2 regions of the Pseudochelatococcus sp. G4_1912 genome follow, and region 2 is predicted to be linked to the other one. Evidence: predicted binding sites of a transcription regulator. Region 2 holds the regulator's gene; the other holds the start of a gene.
What was found. Region 2 encodes PhoB, which activates phosphate uptake and scavenging genes when phosphate is short. Its sites were predicted from a motif close to TGTCATNNANCTGTCAT; they were not measured.
Positions count from the first base shown of each region.

Region 1: the regulator PhoB is predicted to act here: its motif matches at 3,820-3,836, upstream of VRZ32_RS09590 (RNA degradosome polyphosphate kinase).

Region 1 covers NZ_JAZDRL010000002.1:515,824-524,554, forward strand. Annotated here, with positions in the region: gene ppx (exopolyphosphatase) at 1-1,450, opposite strand, end outside; gene VRZ32_RS09590 (RNA degradosome polyphosphate kinase) at 1,515-3,680, opposite strand; gene VRZ32_RS09595 (AAA family ATPase) at 4,102-4,848, opposite strand; gene VRZ32_RS09600 (AI-2E family transporter) at 4,841-5,950, opposite strand; gene VRZ32_RS09605 (CDP-alcohol phosphatidyltransferase family protein) at 6,154-6,711, opposite strand; gene purM (phosphoribosylformylglycinamidine cyclo-ligase) at 7,185-8,261, shown strand; gene purN (phosphoribosylglycinamide formyltransferase) at 8,258-8,731, shown strand, end outside.
Region 2 covers NZ_JAZDRL010000002.1:382,560-391,290, reverse strand. Annotated here, with positions in the region: gene VRZ32_RS09050 (ATP-binding protein) at 1-947, shown strand, start outside; gene pstS (phosphate ABC transporter substrate-binding protein PstS) at 1,211-2,230, shown strand; gene pstC (phosphate ABC transporter permease subunit PstC) at 2,415-3,407, shown strand; gene pstA (phosphate ABC transporter permease PstA) at 3,410-4,249, shown strand; gene pstB (phosphate ABC transporter ATP-binding protein PstB) at 4,246-5,055, shown strand; gene phoU (phosphate signaling complex protein PhoU) at 5,211-5,921, shown strand; gene phoB (phosphate regulon transcriptional regulator PhoB) at 5,993-6,700, shown strand; gene VRZ32_RS09015 (GcrA family cell cycle regulator) at 7,334-7,939, opposite strand; gene VRZ32_RS09010 (aspartate aminotransferase family protein) at 8,689-8,731, shown strand, end outside.

The sequences.
Region 1 (8,731 bases), 130 kb from region 2:
GTTGCTTTACGCGGGTGGTGAGGCGGTCGTTGCTAAGCGCTTCCAGCTCTGGCGAAAGCGTCAACACAAGGCGTGATCCGCTACCGACCAGCGGTGCGCGCGGAAGAATGCCCGGCATTGCGGCTGATATCAGATAAGCAATGCGCAGCATGCCGCCCAATATGCGCGCGCGGTTCAGCATGCGTGGGGTCACCAGCTCGCGTAAATTCGAGCGCGCCCCCTCAAGCGACAACCCTTGATAACGGAAAAATACTGATAGCGCGATAAATGCCCGCCCTGCGTGATCAACGCCCGTTATCGACGAATGCGCAATCTGACTGAGGCTCTGCTCGGCCCGATAATCAGGATGGGTTCGCCATGCGAGATCCGATAGCAGACAAACGGCCTCCCGTTGACGGCGCTCCTCCGGAGTTTCATCAAGATGCAGCGAGGTCGTAAGACGGCCTGTCCAGGCTACAAGTTCCGCTGCATGCGCAGAATTGCGCGACATCAAACGATTAAGCTCGCTGGCTCCCGCTAATAACGGATCAACACGACGCTCTTCTTCTGTCAGCAGCTCGTAAAGGAAACCTTCGCGCACGCCAAGTGCGGAAACCACAACGGCAGAAGGCCGGCCACGCCGGATAATCTCATCGAGAAGTAGCGCCCCATAGCTCAGCAAGGGGCGGCGCGCTTCAGACACAGAGTCAATCGAGCCCAGCGTTTCGGTATCAGTGCGCTCAAGCAGCTTACTGAACTCAAGCGCATCCTTCGCTGGCATTGAATATCCGTGCATGACATGCAGCGGATAAGCTCGCTGCGCCATATGCAATGTTGCAAGCGAACGCCAAGTGCCACCAACCGCATAGAAATTGCGGCCACGCAGAGCATCAAGCGGACCGGCATTTGCCAAACCTTCCCGGATGATCTTGGCTGCTTTCTTGATTGATCCGCCAGTCATATCCTGCAGCGCCAGACCACCCAACTTGGTGGTCATGCCCTCGGTAACGGAATTACCAACCACATCCACCAGCTCAAGGCTACCGCCGCCCATGTCGCCGACAACGCCATCCGCATGATGGAAGCCACACAAAACGCCATAAGCAGAAAGCTGCGCCTCACGCCGGCCAGAGAGAAGCTCAATCTTGCGCCCTAAAATCCGTTCAGCTTCAGCAATAAATTCAGGGCCATTCGCGGCATCGCGTGCGGCTGCTGTCGCAAGCACATGCACCCGGTTAACCTGCATCGCATCACACAAGATGCGAAACCACGCCAAGGCTTTAAGCGCCTTGGCAACAGCATCTTCGGCCAGCTGGCCTGTTGTGAGTACGCCACGCCCCAGGCCGCACAACACTTTCTCGTTGAAGAGCTGCGCAGGCGAGCGGCTTAGGCCGTCATACACCACAAGGCGGACAGAGTTTGAACCAATGTCGATGATTGCGATAGGCGACGCCGCACCTGTCCGCCGCATGAGCTGCAGCTTCTCAACGACCAGTGCTCCCTGATGAAGGGCAGCATCGGCACGTGCGCCGGTATCACCCATTTTGCCCCTTCGCGAGGCTACGAGGGCGAGAATTTCTGAGCGACTTTCCACGGCCTGACAAACTCGGGTTGGTCATAAAATAGGCATGGGCATTGAACGGCTCTTCACCAGCAGCAGGCATGACGCGTTTACCCGTCCCATCCGGCTGGATGATCCAGCTCTGCTCGTTATCCAGTAGATTGGCAAGCAGAATCTGATCAAGAACCTGTTGATGTACCGTCGGATTTGAGATCGGACACATCGCTTCAACACGCCTGTCAAGATTTCGCTGCATCAAATCTGCGGACGAAATATATACATGTGCCTGCGGGTTAGGCAACCCGCGTCCGTTACCGAATGCATAGATACGGCTATGCTCAAGGAAGCGGCCCACAATAGATTTGACGCGAATGTTCTCCGATAATCCAGGAATGCCCGGACGCAAGCAGCAGATACCCCGCACCACCAGATCGACCTGCACACCGGCACGACTCGCATCATATAGCGCATCAATCACCTGCTCATCGACAAGCGAGTTGCACTTCAGCCATACAGTGCCGGGACGCCCCGCCTTAACGTGATCAATCTCTTCCTGAATGTGCTGCAGAATCCGCGGCTTGATCGTCAACGGCGACACCGCCATACGCTCCAGCTCAGCCGGCTCCGCATAACCAGTGATGAAGTTGAAGATGCGGCTGACATCGCGCGCAATCGCCGGATCAGCCGTAAAGAACGACAAATCGGTATAAACCCGGGCCGTTACCGGGTGGTAATTGCCTGTGCCCACATGACAATAGGTCACCAACTGACCGTTCTCGCGCCGCACAACTGAGGACATCTTGGCGTGGGTTTTAAGCTCGATAAACCCGAACACCACCTGCGCACCGGCGCGCTCCAGATCGCGCGCCCAGCGAATGTTGGCCTCTTCATCAAAGCGAGCCTTCAGCTCCACCAGCGCAGTGACAGACTTGCCGGCTTCAGCCGCTTCCGCCAGTGCCTTGACGATGGAAGAGTCTGATGACGTGCGGTAAAGCGTCTGCTTGATGGCTACAACATCCGGATCGCGCGCAGCCTGTTGCAGAAAGTGCACCACCACGTCGAACGATTCATACGGATGGTGGACGACCAGATCTTTCTCGCGAATCGCAGCAAAACAATCGCCCGCATGCTCCCGAATACGCTCTGGATAGCGCGGATTAAACCGCTTGAACTTCAGGTCAGGCCGATCCAGGCTGACAAGCTGCGAAAGCTCATTCAACGCCAGCATGCCGGTGGAAACAAAAATCTCATCCGGTAGCACATGCAGTTCTTTCGCCACGAAGTCCCGTAGATCGTCGGGCATTGCGCCTTCAAGCTCCAGCCGGATGACAACGCCGCGACGGCGCTGCTTGAGAGCGCTTTCGAACTCCCGCACCAGATCCTCAGCCTCTTCCTCAATTTCGAGATCAGAGTCGCGCACAATGCGAAAACCACCCTGCCCTGCCACGGAATATCCAGGAAACAGACGGCTGATGAACAGCACCAGCACTTGCTCCAGCACGATAAAACGCGAAGCACCTGTCTCGGCGAAATCCGGCAGCTTGATGAAGCGTTGCACCTTGTTGGGAATGCGGATCAGCGCATTCAGCGCCTTGTTGTCGCCTTGACGATAGAGCGACAACGCCAACGAAAAACCAAGATTGGGAATAAACGGGAATGGATGCGCAGGATCAATGGCCAGCGGTGTTACGAGCGGAAAGACATAATGCAGGAAGTAATCATCCAGCCAATTCATTTCGGCGCGGGTGAGCTCGTGCGAGTCAATCAGCACGATGGCGTTTTCGACCAACGCATCACGCAGCTCCAGCCAGCGCTTCTGCTGATCGCTGGCGAGGCGCGAGACTTCAGCACCAATCTGATTGAGCTGTTCCGCAGGTGAGAGCGAATCCTGCGACATTACCGAAATGCCAGACCGCAACTGCCCCCGCAGGCCCGCCACACGCACCATGAAAAATTCATCGAGATTATTGGCGGAAATCGACAAAAAGCGCAGCTGTTCCAACAGTGGATGACGCGGGTTCGATGCCTCTTCCAGCACACGCCGATTAAACTGCAACCACGACAGTTCACGGTTGATAAGACGGGCCGGCGAACGACGCAGCGCCTCGACATCGGAAACGTTATAAGCGGATGTCACCATATCAACCACTTCTGAGCTGTCTTTATGCATGTCCAAAACCGTTGCGACGTTCATTCCGATATATCTCCGCATCGTTTCTGGCATGCGTGGGGCAGCTTGCCATTATCCGTATTCACAAATCGCCTTGTCGCAACATTACGCGACAGTTCCACGACGGAAAACCAAGAGAGCATATCAAATCGAAATGCACCTCAAAGGTCTAGGCTCAGAATCTGTTAATTCTCTTGCAATGGCATTGTAATGACCAAGTTATGCAAGGAAAGTCACGAAGAGCGGGGGTTGTTCCCCAGTCGAGTGGCTTGACGTGAGTCAACCGCAGATCAGTGGCAATGTCCGAAGGATATCGTTTATCCACGTGACGATATTCCTGGCTTATTCTGAATGTCTCCATGGATAAACTGCACCATTATAGGTTCTGAGCCTAGCCCTGTTCGGTATCCTTCTGTGAGTGTTGCTCTTCTTCCCAACGATCAAGCATAGATAAAGCAAATACCCGTGTGATACGGCGGCTATGGCTCAAGGCCTCACGATCAAGCATTTCAACAAGTGCACCTGCAGCGGCGAGAGAGCGTTCCATCCGCCGCCCAAGCGCCTCCACCACGCTTGTATCCACCAATAGTTGCCGATCCACGAACAGCTTCACCAACACCGCGCGCAGCAGCGCATCATCAGGCGCATCGATTGCGACAGAAGGCGACAATCGCAAGCGCGATAGCAAATCGGGCGTGACCAGCCCCCATTCCTCAGGTTTGGTACGCGCCGTGATCAGCATCGATGCACCCGAAGAGGCGTTCTTGCGCCGCATCACATTCAGCAGATGAAACAACGCATGTTCATCACGCGGCATCTGATCCGCATCCTCAATCACCAACGCATTCTGCGCTGCAAGCGCCTCAACCTTATCCGTCGTTACATCAGCAATCGACACCACACTGGCACCGGCACGCTGCGCCCAGATTGATGCAAGATGCGTTTTTCCCGATCCCTCAGGCCCAATAAGCCGCAGCAGCGTATCAGGCCAGGCAGGCCAGCTTTCGATCATCGCATAAGCGTGTGTGTTCGCCGGCCCGACGAGAAAGTCCTCTGCCTCCAGCCGCGTATCAACGGGCAGATCAAGCGGTAACTGGCGTGGTGGATCCTGAGGCATTGCGATCGAGATTTCAGACATCGAGATGAATCCGAGGCTTGTCTTCCGTCGTCGGCCCTCGATAGAGAGGGCTGGCCAGATAGCGTTGTAGCGCAAAGCGTGTAAGCACACCAATTGCCGCCGCAATAGGCACCGCCAGCAGCAAGCCCACAAAACCAAACAGCGAGCCAAACGCTACCAGCGCAAACATCAGCCAAACCGGATGCAACCCTACAGCATCACCAACAAGTTTAGGGGATAAAATGTTTCCTTCAACAAACTGACCAAAGAAAAACACGCCCAGCGTCGCTGCAATCATAGGCCATTCAGGCCAGAACTGCACCAATGCCACCCCAACCGCCAACACAAATCCCGTGAAGGAGCCAACATAAGGAATAAACGTCAATGCGCCACTGATGAGACCGATCAACAGGCCGAAATTCAGCCCGAGCATGCTGAGTGCCACAGCGTAAAAGGTGCCCAGGATCAAGCAAACAACAGCTTGCCCGCGAATAAAGCCTGCTATGGCGCGGTTCATTTCCCGAGCGAGCGTTCTAATCGTATCGGCGCTACGGCGTGGCAGCCAGCTATCGACAGCCGTAACCATTTGCTCCCAATCGACCAGCATGTAAAAAGCCACGACCGGGGTCACGACGAGCAGCGCGAAAATGCCAATCACTGCCTGCCCACCAGACCAGAGGGAAGATGCAAACGTGCCCAGCCAACTGGCCGCCTGCCCGACAAAGTCGCTTAGTGAGCGCTCCAGATTGGTCAGCGCCTCAGGCCCACCGAGCCGCTCGATTATCGGGCCACCATAGTCTTTCGCCAACCACTGAATGCGCTGTGCCGTGGCCGGCAGATTCTGGATGACGGCGCCCAGCTGGTTAACCACTATTGGCATCAGCAGCAAGAGCACCAAAATAAAGGCTAATACAAACAGCAGCAGAATAACGACGGACGCTGTAAGGCGCCCCATTCCCAGCTTCTGCAACCTGTTTGCAACCGGATCCAGCAGATAAGCCAGCGCAAGACCTGCCACAAAGGGCAGTAGAATGCCGCGCAAAAAGTATAATCCGATAAGCAACACCACCAGCGTGACAAGCCAGAAACGCATCTGACGTTCAACGGGAGATAAATCACTCATATGGCGCCACTCTCATCTACCAAAACCATGCACGCCTAAGAACCGCGCAGTAATAAGGACCGCAGAATGTGTCGAACTTCACATCATGGCGCACACAAAGCTACGCGTGCAGAAAGAGAACCCCAGGATGTGTTGAACCATGCATCAGAATAAACCGCAGAAAGAACATCCATAGCTGAGGCAAAGTTCACGCATCCTGTTTGTTAGTCACCCATATGGCGTAACCAGAGTGTGAGATAGGCACCTGCGGAAACCACCGTCAAGATGACCACGCTGATCATCGCCGACTGGATGACCCATGGCGCCGTGATAATCACACTCTTTCCAAAGCCTACGCCGACCATACTGCGTTCTGCAAGCACAAGTGCTGCAAGCACAATTTGGGCGACAGTGTTAATTTTACTGACCTTGAGCGGGTGGATGTCCACAGGGCGCGCCATCAGCCATGAAATCATGATCGCCATCAGGATCAACACGTCCCGCGAGACCACCAGAATCACCACCCATTCAGGCAACGCCTTGGCAATTGCGAGCGAAATAAAGATGGAGACGAGCAGCGCCTTGTCAGCAAATGCATCAAGATAGGCACCAAGTTCACTGCGCATGTCGAAGCGGCGCGCAATATACCCATCGATGCCATCAGAAGCGCCTGCTGTCACAAACAGCAAGAACGCACCCAGCCAGGCCCCGGAACCAATCATCACCACGATGGCCGGCACCAACAAAAGCCGCAGGATAGTAATGACATTAGGGATGGTCATGAGCGGGCACACATCCTCTCACACGCAACCTGCACATGAGAAAAGGTATGGGTGTGTCGCCGTTTTCATCCACGTCCCCCCTGCTGTTTGAATCAGCTATATTTTTTTACGGTACGTGTAGCCTTTATTATCCAGCTATATCAATTATCAGGCTACAGACAAGCTGCATTGTTATGAGATGGTGCAAGGCTAAACAAATGTTGTCGATACCTTTTTGTCTATATTCCCCATAAAGTACCTTGTTCAGAGATCAGCTATCTCTTTAAATGATAAAAGAGGTGACTTGATGTGTCTGTAAAGCTTACTCCACCTCAATACATCTGGTGCCAGGCAGTTCCGGCTTATCCCGCCCGACCCATGCATCGGCGTTCTTTCACTCATTCGTTCAAGCATCTGTCATCCTGACCTACAAGTGTGTTATCTCCAATTAGCTGATTGCCCTTTCGGACGCTTTTTTGCAGGAAATACAATCGATGTCGCATAATGAATCCAACGGAGATGGACTCACCTACGCGCAAGCCGGGGTTGATATTGATGCTGGCAACGCCATGGTGGAAGCAATTAAGCCGTTGGTACGCGCTACCCGCAGGCCCGGCGCTGATGGGCTGATTGGTGGCTTCGGTGGCTTATTTGATCTCAAAGCCGCAGGCTACGTCGATCCAATTCTTGTCGCAGCCAATGATGGCGTTGGCACCAAGGTCAAAATCGCCATCGAGACCGGACGGCACGGGACTATCGGCATCGATCTTGTGGCGATGTGTGTTAACGATCTTATAGTGCAGGGTGCGGAGCCGCTGTTCTTCCTCGACTATTACGCCACCGGCAAGCTCGATCCGGCAGAAGGGGCGCTGGTTGTGCAGGGCATCGTGGATGGCTGCCGACAAGCAGGCTGTGCGCTTCTAGGTGGTGAAACAGCTGAAATGCCTGGGCTCTATAGCACCGGCGATTATGATCTGGCCGGTTTTGCGGTAGGTGCAGCAGAGCGCAATCGCCTGCTTCCGCGGGCTGATATTGGCCCTGGCGACGCCATTCTTGGTTTGCCATCCTCGGGTGTGCATTCCAACGGGTTCTCGCTTGTGCGACGCATTGTGACACATGCGGGCCTCGACTGGAACGCAACAGCACCCTTTGCGCCAGAAAAGCAGCTGGGCGTTGCATTGCTGGAGCCAACGCGCATTTACGTGCGCCAACTTCTTGGTGCAATGCGCCGGACGAATGCCATCAAGGGCCTTGCCCATATTACCGGCGGTGGCTTCATCGACAACATCCCCCGTGTGCTGCCTGAAGGCACGGCTGCACAGCTTGATCTTTCCGCCATTATGCCGCCACCTGTTTTTGGTTGGCTTTCCCGCGCTGGCAAGGTGGAAGAAGCTGAAATGCTGCGCACGTTCAACTGTGGCATCGGCATGGTTGTTATCGTGGCTGCGGACCAGATTGATGCTGTCACCGATGCATTGATAGCCGAAGGGGAAACACCAGCGCATATTGGTGAGATCATCGCCTCCACAGATGAGCAGCGCGTTGTTACCAAGGGTAGGCTGCCTCTGTGAGCAATCCCTCCCAAAACAGGCGCGTGCGTACGGCTGTGTTGATATCCGGACGTGGTTCAAACATGTCAGCGTTGCTGGCAGCAGCTGCAGGTGAGGATTTTCCGGCAAACATTGTGCTGGTTGCAACCAACCGGCCAGATGCCAGAGGGATCACAACCGCGCAGGAAGCAGGCATAGCCACAGAGATTGTCGATCACAAACCCTTTGGCCGTGATCGTGAAGCGTTTGAGCAGACACTCGACGCCCGTTTGCGAGCACATGGCATCGAGCTGATATGCCTGGCTGGCTTCATGCGCATTCTCACGCCGTGGTTTGTGGAGCGGTGGCTGGGCAAACTTATAAACATTCACCCTTCCTTGCTGCCATCGTTTCCAGGCACGGATACGCATGCGCGTGCGCTTGAAGCAGGTGTACGTCTGCATGGCTGCACAGTGCATTTTGTAGAGCCGGAGGTTGATGCAGGCCCCATC
Region 2 (8,731 bases):
AGGCGCGGCCATTGGCATTTATTGTGCGCGCACCCGCCGTACTCGAAGGCATCGACACGGTGCTTCAAGGCGGTGTCGCTATGGAGGCGGAATTTCGTGAACATGGTTTGGTCGAGCGCACTTTAGTTGCCCATATCGCACCCTTGGCTTCAGAGGCGAGAGAGGGAAGGGATGGCGTGATGTTAGTGATCCGCGATCTTACAAGCGCCCGCCGTCTGGAGCATATGCGGGCAGATTTTGTGGCTAACGCCAGCCATGAATTGCGCACACCGCTTGCCTCGCTCATCGGTTTTATCGAGACCTTGCAAGGGTCTGCCCGCAATGATGAGAGCGCCCGTGAGCGCTTCCTTGTTATCATGCGTGAGCAGGCCAGGCGCATGTCGCGGCTGATTGACGATCTGCTGTCATTATCGCGCATTGAAATGCATCTGCACGTTCCACCAAGCGGTAAGGTTGAGATGGGGGGGCTGGTGCGCCATATCATTGAGACACTTGCACCGCTTGCCAAAGAGCGCGGTGTGATTGTGATGCTTGAGCAGGTTGCGCCTTCTCTGTTTGTCAATGGGGATCGTGATGAGCTGCTGCGTGTGGTTGAGAACCTTATCGAGAATGCAATCAAATATGGCCAGGCAGGCGGCCGTGTGGATGTCTCGGTCAAGGTCGCGCCATTTGCGGATAAGCCCGGTGAGAATGCGATTGTGATGGAAGTGCGTGACTATGGCCCCGGCATTTTCCCGGAGCATCTGCCACGCCTGACGGAACGTTTCTACCGGGCGGATATTGCGGATAGCCGCGAGAAAGGCGGCACGGGGCTTGGCCTGGCTATTGTGAAGCACATCGTCAATCGCCATCGTGGGCGTCTTGATATCGTGAGCAGGCATGGTGAGGGGGCGCTGTTCCGAGTATCGCTTCCGAAAATTAATAATGAGCCTGAGATGGTAAGTTAATGATGGCGTAGCGTAAAAAACAATTCTGAAACAGATAGATAGAAGGAGTTTGGAGCGTAGGAATCAGTAATAAAGCGCACCATCCTCTAGTAAGAATTTTCGCAAAAGGCATGATTACGGCTGCACTGTCATTGAAGCGTCATCCATACGTCATAGAGCTGTGTGGCCGGTGAAGACATACCGGTCTGTCCATGACGACGATGCTACGTAGGCCGCAACATGGCGGCAGATAGTCTAGACATTCGCAATTTTGGAGACGTGCCGTGAAGTTTTCCCACCTCTATGCTGCTGTTGGTCTTGCTGCCGTTGCTTTTTCTGCGCCGGCCTTCGCCCAAACCGTGACGGGTGCTGGCGCCAGCTTTCCTGCGCCTGTTTATGGGAAGTGGGCTGAGGCGTTCAACAAGGAAACCGGTATCCAGATTAATTATCAGTCCAGCGGTTCCGGCAACGGCATCAAGTCAATCAAAGGCAACACCGTTGTGTTTGGGGCCACCGATGCGCCACTTTCCGGCAAGGACCTTGAGGATGCGGGTCTTGTGCAGTTCCCCACCGTTATCGGGGGCGTTGTGCCGATTGTGAACATTGAAGGTATCAAGCCGGGCGAGCTTGCGCTTGATGGCGATACACTGGCCAAGATTTTTATGGGTGACATCAAGCAGTGGGACGATGCAGCCATCAAGGCGCTGAACCCTGATGTGAAACTGCCTGCGACAGCCATCGCTGTCGTGCGTCGTGCTGACTCATCTGGCACGACATTCAATTTCACAAGCTATCTGTCGAAGGTCAGCGCGGATTGGAAAGACAAGCTCGGCGTTGGCACAACGGTGCAATGGCCGGTGGGGCTTGGCGCGCCTGGTAACGATGGCGTGGCCAACAACGTAGCCAAAATCTCAGGCGCAGTTGGTTACGTTGAATATATCTACGCGAAGAAAAACAAGCTCTCGCATACCCGCCTGAAGAACAAGGCTGGCAAGTTGGTTGAACCCGATATCGCTTCTTTCCAGGCGGCTGCGGCAAATGCTGATTGGAAGAGCGTGCCCGGTTTCGGCGTAATCCTTGCTGATGAGCCAGGTGATGCTTCGTGGCCCATCACAGCTGCAACTTTCATTCTTATGCACAAAGAGCCGAAGGATAAGGCGCAGTCGGCAACGGCGCTGCAGTTCTTTGATTGGGCTTACAATAAGGGTGGTTCGATTGCTGAAGAGTTGGCGTACATTCCATTGCCCAATACTTTGACGGATGAAATCCGTGCGGTTTGGGCTGCTGAGATTAAGGATAAATAAGCAGCGGCTTTGCTTGAATGCTTGCGAGGGGATACTGCAAAAAGTACCCCTCGTTCCTTCCACGGCGGCGTTTTGTCTTGCTGATTGCTGAGTGAGTGCGATAGGTTTCGGCCGTCGCTCGCTATTGAGGCAAATCAGGACTGCGGGTCGATGAAAGCTCCTTTCGCACATAGTCAGAGAAGTCATGGCCGACGTTGCAATCAAAGACACGCCTCCTCCTGATGCTGCTGCGCAGAACAGGGCGCGCGCGCTACAGCGGTTCAGGCAGGGTGATGCTTTCTTTTTCCATATGACGCGAACGGCGGCGCTTCTGGTGCTGGCTCTCATGTTCGCTATCATGGTGTCGCTTGCCTATGGTGCATGGCCTGCGTTCAGCCAGTTTGGCCTTGATTTTTTCATCTCGCAATCGTGGGATCCGAACGCTGAAAAGTTCGGCGCACTCGCTACAATTTACGGCACGCTGATGACATCGCTGATTGCGATGCTGATTGCAGTTCCGGTGGGGATCGGCATTGCTGTATTTCTCACCGAGCTATGTCCGCAATCATTGCGCCGCCCCATCGGCATTGCAGTTGAACTGCTCGCAGGCATTCCATCGATCATCTATGGCATTTGGGGCTTCTTTGTCTTTGCGCCCTTCCTGCAGCAAACATTGCAGCCATTCCTGATCTCGTTTTTTGGTCCGGTGCCAATCCTGAATGCGGTATTTGCGGGGCCTCCCTATGGGTTGGGCACGCTGACGGCAGGTCTTATTCTGGCGATTATGGTGCTGCCATTCGTGGCTTCGGTTTCACGTGATGTGTTTGAGACCGTACCATCCGTGATGAAAGAAGCAGCCTATGGCTTGGGTTGCACCACGTGGGAAGTGGTGCGCAATGTCGTTATTCCGCATACCCGCGTGGGCCTCGTCGGCGGTGTCATGCTGGCGCTGGGGCGTGCGCTTGGTGAGACGATGGCGGTGACATTCGTTATCGGTAATGCCAAGCAGATATCGGCTTCAATCCTGCAGCCGGGTACAACAATTTCTGCGACCATCGCGCTTGAATATGCTGAGGCATCGGAAGGGCTCTATCGCTCATCACTGGTTGCGCTTGGCCTTATCCTGTTTGTCATCAGCTTCATTGTGCTGGCAATAGCCCGCTTGATGCTGGCGCGTCTTAATAAAGCGGGAACGTGATCATGGTCTCTTACTCATCTCGCAGACGCAAGAATGCCATCACCATGGGCTTATGCCTGGCTGCAGCATTATTTGGTATCTTGTGGTTAGTGATGATCTTAGGGGTGCTCGTCTGGGAAGGTTTTTCAGGGCTATCCTGGTCCGTCTTTACGGAAATTACGCCAAGTATGGGCAGCGATGGTGGCGGTCTTCTGAATGCGATTGTCGGCTCATTGATGATGACGTTCTTCGCTGTATTGATCGGTACCCCGCTGGGTATTCTCGCAGGTACATATATGGCGGAGTATGGCCGCTATCATCCGCTGACAAGTATTGTGCGTTTTATCAATGATATCCTGCTCTCGGCGCCTTCTATTGTCATTGGCCTCTTCATTTATGAAGTGCTTGTGGCGCCCTTCGGCGGGTTTTCGGGCTGGGCTGGCTCTGCGGCGCTCGCCGTGATCGTTATTCCGGTTGTGGTGCGCACCACTGAAGATATGCTGTTGCTTGTGCCCAGCCAGTTGCGTGAGGCTGCAATGGCGTTAGGGCTGCCGCGCTCGGTTGTGATCCGGCAGGTGGCGTATAAGGCAGCGCTTGCTGGCATGGTGACAGGTGTGCTGCTGGCGGTTGCACGCGTCAGTGGTGAAACGGCTCCGTTGCTGTTTACGGCGCTTAGCAACAACTTCATGTCGACGTCGATGTCTCAGCCGATAGCGAGCCTTCCGGTTGTGATCTACAACTTCACCAAAACGCCCGATGAAAACATGCAGCAACTGGCCTGGACAGGCGCTTTGCTGATCACCTTCACGGTTCTTGCAATGAGCATCACGGCACGCGCCCTTTCGTCGAGGATTAAGAAATGACCAGTCACAGCGTCATACAATCAACGCCGTCGAGCATTTCAGCTGAGTCGCTGACCGAAAAGGTTTTGGTGCGCAATCTCAAATTCTACTACGGCGATAATCTGGCGCTGAAGGGCATCAACCTCCCGCTCTATAACGGGATCGTGACGGCATTCATCGGCCCCTCCGGTTGTGGTAAATCGACACTGCTGCGGGTGCTGAACCGCATGTACGATCTCTATCCCGGCCAGCGTGCGGAAGGTGAGGTGCTGATTGACGGTCAGAACGTGCTCAGTCCCGGTCAGGATCTCAACGCCTTGCGCGCCAAGGTCGGCATGGTATTTCAGAAGCCGACGCCTTTTCCGATGTCGATCTATGATAACATTGCGTTTGGTGTGCGCCTGTATGAAAATCTCAACAAGGCGGATATGGATGAGCGGGTCGAATCCTCGTTGCGCCGCGCCGCCATCTGGAATGAAGTGAAGGATAAGCTGGGCGCTTCCGGCCAGAGTCTTTCCGGCGGTCAGCAACAGCGTCTGTGTATTGCACGTACGGTTGCGGTAAAGCCGGAGGTCATTCTGTTCGATGAGCCATGCTCGGCGCTCGATCCGATTTCCACCTCCAAGGTGGAAGAATTGATCGACGAGTTGAAGGAAGATTATACGATCGCTATTGTCACGCATAACATGCAGCAGGCTGCGCGCGTTTCGCAGTTTACGGCGTTTATGTATCTGGGTGAACTGGTGGAATTTGCGGAAACGACCAAAATTTTCACCACGCCACAGGATAAACGCACGCAGGATTATATTACAGGTCGTTTTGGCTAGCGAAAATCGCATTAAATCTGAAATGCAATTTGGCGCTAGATCATTGTTAGTGCATCAGGTTTATTCAAAAAGCGGTATCCACTTTTTGATTTGATGCAAAGTCTAAGACGCAGGTGGCAAGTGCCTGCACTGTTTCTGTACAGGGGTATTTGGCAATGGCCGAACATATCGTAACTGCTTTTGACGCCGATCTCGAACTCTTGCGTAGCAAGATCGCCGAAATGGGCGGTATCGCCGAAAAAATGCTGGACGATTCCACGCGTGCCCTCGTGCGTCGCGACAGCGCCCTTGCCCAGCAGGTAATCGATGCAGACGTGCGTCTTGATAATCTGCAACGTGAAATTGAAGAGCTTGCTGTTGTCACCATCGCACGGCGCCAGCCGGTGGCAGTGGATCTGCGCGATATCATCTCCGCCATTCGGGTTGCGGGTGATATCGAGCGGATTGGCGATCTGGCAAAAAATACCTCGAAGCGCGTTTTGGCTATCAGCAATGAGTTGCAGCCTGCGAAGATCGTTGGTGGCGTGCAGCACATGAGTGACCTCGTGCAGGCACAGCTGAAAGACGTGCTTGATGCTTATGCCCAGCGCGATGAGAAGAAGGCGCTGGAAGTATGGAACAGCGATGAACGGATCGATGCGCTCTATAACTCGATCTTCCGTGAGCTGCTGACCTATATGATGGAAGACACGCGCAACATTACTTTCTGTACGCATCTTCTTTTCCTGGCCAAGAATATTGAGCGGATCGGCGATCACACGACAAACGTCGCTGAGACAATCTACTTCCTGACCACTGGTGAGACCCTCGCGGCAGAGCGCCCCAAGGGCGATACCACAAGCTTTGCGACAACCGCATCGCTCTGACAAAATACCTTACTTGCATCATGGCAGGCCTTATGATGCATGCTTAACGAGTTTGGCGATGGCACGAGGATATGATGGCAGGACCGCGTATTCTGATCGTTGAAGATGAGGAAGCACTAACGCTGCTCCTTCGTTATAATCTTGAAGCCGAAGGTTATTCTGTCGATAGCGTGGCGCGTGGTGATGATGCCGAAATACGGCTCAGAGAGCAGGCGCCCGATCTCATTCTGCTCGATTGGATGCTGCCGGGTATCTCTGGCATCGAATTGTGCCGCCGTGTGCGTGCGCGTTCTGAGACTGAGCGTCTTCCGATCATCATGCTGACAGCCCGCGGTGAGGAGGGGGAGCGTATTCGCGGCCTTGCTACCGGAGCTGATGATTATGTGGTGAAGCCTTTTTCCGTGCCAGAGCTTCTCGCCCGCGTGCGCGCCCTGCTAAGGCGCGCAAAGCCCAGCCAGGTGGCGACATTGCTGCTGGCAGGCGATATTGAGCTTGATCGTGAAACCCGCCGTGTGCGTCGCAGTGGTCATGAGCTCCATTTGGGCCCGACGGAATTCAAGCTGCTCGAATTTCTGATGCAAAGCCCAGGCCGGGTTTACACCCGCGAGCAATTGCTCAACAGCGTTTGGGGGCATGACGTCTATATCGATGAGCGAACCGTGGATGTGCACGTTGGCCGTCTACGCAAAGCCATCAACACCAAGCGCACCCAGGACCCCATCCGCACCGTACGCGGTGCGGGTTACTCCTTCGATGAAACCTTCTCCAGGATGTATTGATCTTCGCGCCATGGTGGCCTGCAAATGGAGGCTTTCTGCGCTTCCGGTGCTCACGTACTTATGTACGCTGCGCGCCGGTTCTCGAAAACCACCATTTTCGGCTCACCCTGACGCGAAGCTCAACACATCCTGCGTTCGTGTGCTTGCAGCGGTTCCTTTTTAGTGGTCTGCATGTGATGACTGTCTCTGCGCCGTAGGCTCACGTGCTTATGTATGTTGCGAGGCGGTTCTCGATCGCTACCATTTTCGGCTCACCCTGGCGCGAAGCTCAACACATCCTGCGTTCGTGTGCTTGCAGCGGTTCCTTTTTAGTGGTCTGCATGTGATGACTGTCTGTGCGCCATAGGCTCACGTGCTTATGTATGTTGCGAGCCGGTTTTTGATCGCTACCATTTTTGGCTCCCCCTGACACGAAGCTGAGCGCATCCTGCGGTCATGTGCTTGCACGGTTTTATTTGGGGGGCTTGCAAGTGGTGGTTGTCTGTACTGCTGGAGCGATGGCTACTTTGTTTTAACTCATCCTGACGCGATAGTATGCCGCAAATAAAAAGCCGCCTCGGATGCCGGGCGGCTTTTACATTCTTGTAGCTAACTGCAAACACTCGATTAGCAGGTGTTGCCTATGTCACGCAGTTATGCGCGCTTGCGATCGCGGCGGCGTTCCATCACTGGCTGGTAAGCGATGCTCGCGTGGTGTGCGCAATAAGGCATGCCCGTAGACGAACGTGCGCCGCAGAAACGGAAGTTTGGTGATGTCGGATCGCCCACAGGCCAACGGCACATGAACTCACGCAGATCCATAATCGTCACGCGCTCAGACAGCGGTACAACGACGTTATCATGCGCAACAGGAAATTCCCGGATAGCAGGCGCAGCAACAGGCGCTGGAGCAACAGGAGCAGCAGCAAGGGCGGTATTTCCGAACGCAGCTGCAATCGGCCGTGGGGCCGGTGCAGGTGTAGCAACAGATGCTGATGAAGGCGCCGCTTGACGAGCAACCGGTGCCGTTGGCTGAGGCACTGGTGCCGGTGCTTTACGTGGAGCCGGGCGTGCAGTTGTTGCTGCAACAGGCGTCTTCGTGCGTCCCGATAGGCCAAGACGATGCACTTTGCCAATCACTGCATTTCGGCTGACGCCACCAATTTCAGTGGCGATCTGGCTTGCGCTCAGTCCGTCGCCCCAGAGTTTACGCAGTTGCTCAACGCGTTCATCAGTCCAGGTATTGCCAGGATCGCTCATAAATAATGCTCCATCGTGCCGCGCTTCGAACGGAATCCTACATCTCACCGGCAAATGAATGATCGCCAGATGCAACGTTCTACCTAAGAGGAAAACGCCGAGAGGAAGAAGGCCGAACGACATATCGTGGCCATTAAACGGGAAACTACAATATGCCGTGACTCCCCGGCAAGAGTCTTGCGTGCAACAGCGCGCATTTTCCCACAGGAGAGATCGTAAACAAATGTTTGATGTTGCGAAAAAGCCTGTGAATGCAGGCTATTTAATGGCAGTGACGTAAAAAAGTTACTCACAGGCATAAAATCGATACTGGCTGTGTCCTGACTACGCTCATGAAGACAAGTGCCTCATTGACCCGAAAATAGCGTAGCCTAGCGGACGGAACTGCAGTTATCGTGGACTGACGTTGAAACAAAAACTTGCTGTGATGGCAAAATCAACTTGAATGTCACTGCTGGTGCCCTTAAATTGCAGGTGTCGCCGCCCTTAGGGCGGCTTTTTCTGTTGTCCATCTTGCAACTGGGTGTCTGTGCGTGGGCAGCCAGCTTTAAGGGCTGGTGGACAAACGGCGAGGTGGTGCAATGACGTGCGTTAGAGTTGAGGGATCAGCTTGGAATGCAGATTGATTGCATTGCTATCAGATAACGCAAACTGTTTGAGTGCCTTACGTTTCGCCATTCTGGCGCAAAAGCTGCCATGCTGGTCTGCGTATTCCACGTGGGCTACTTTCATGCTTGGAGTATCATACTGTGACGTCGCCAATTCTGCCGACTTATGCGCGGGCCGAGGTTG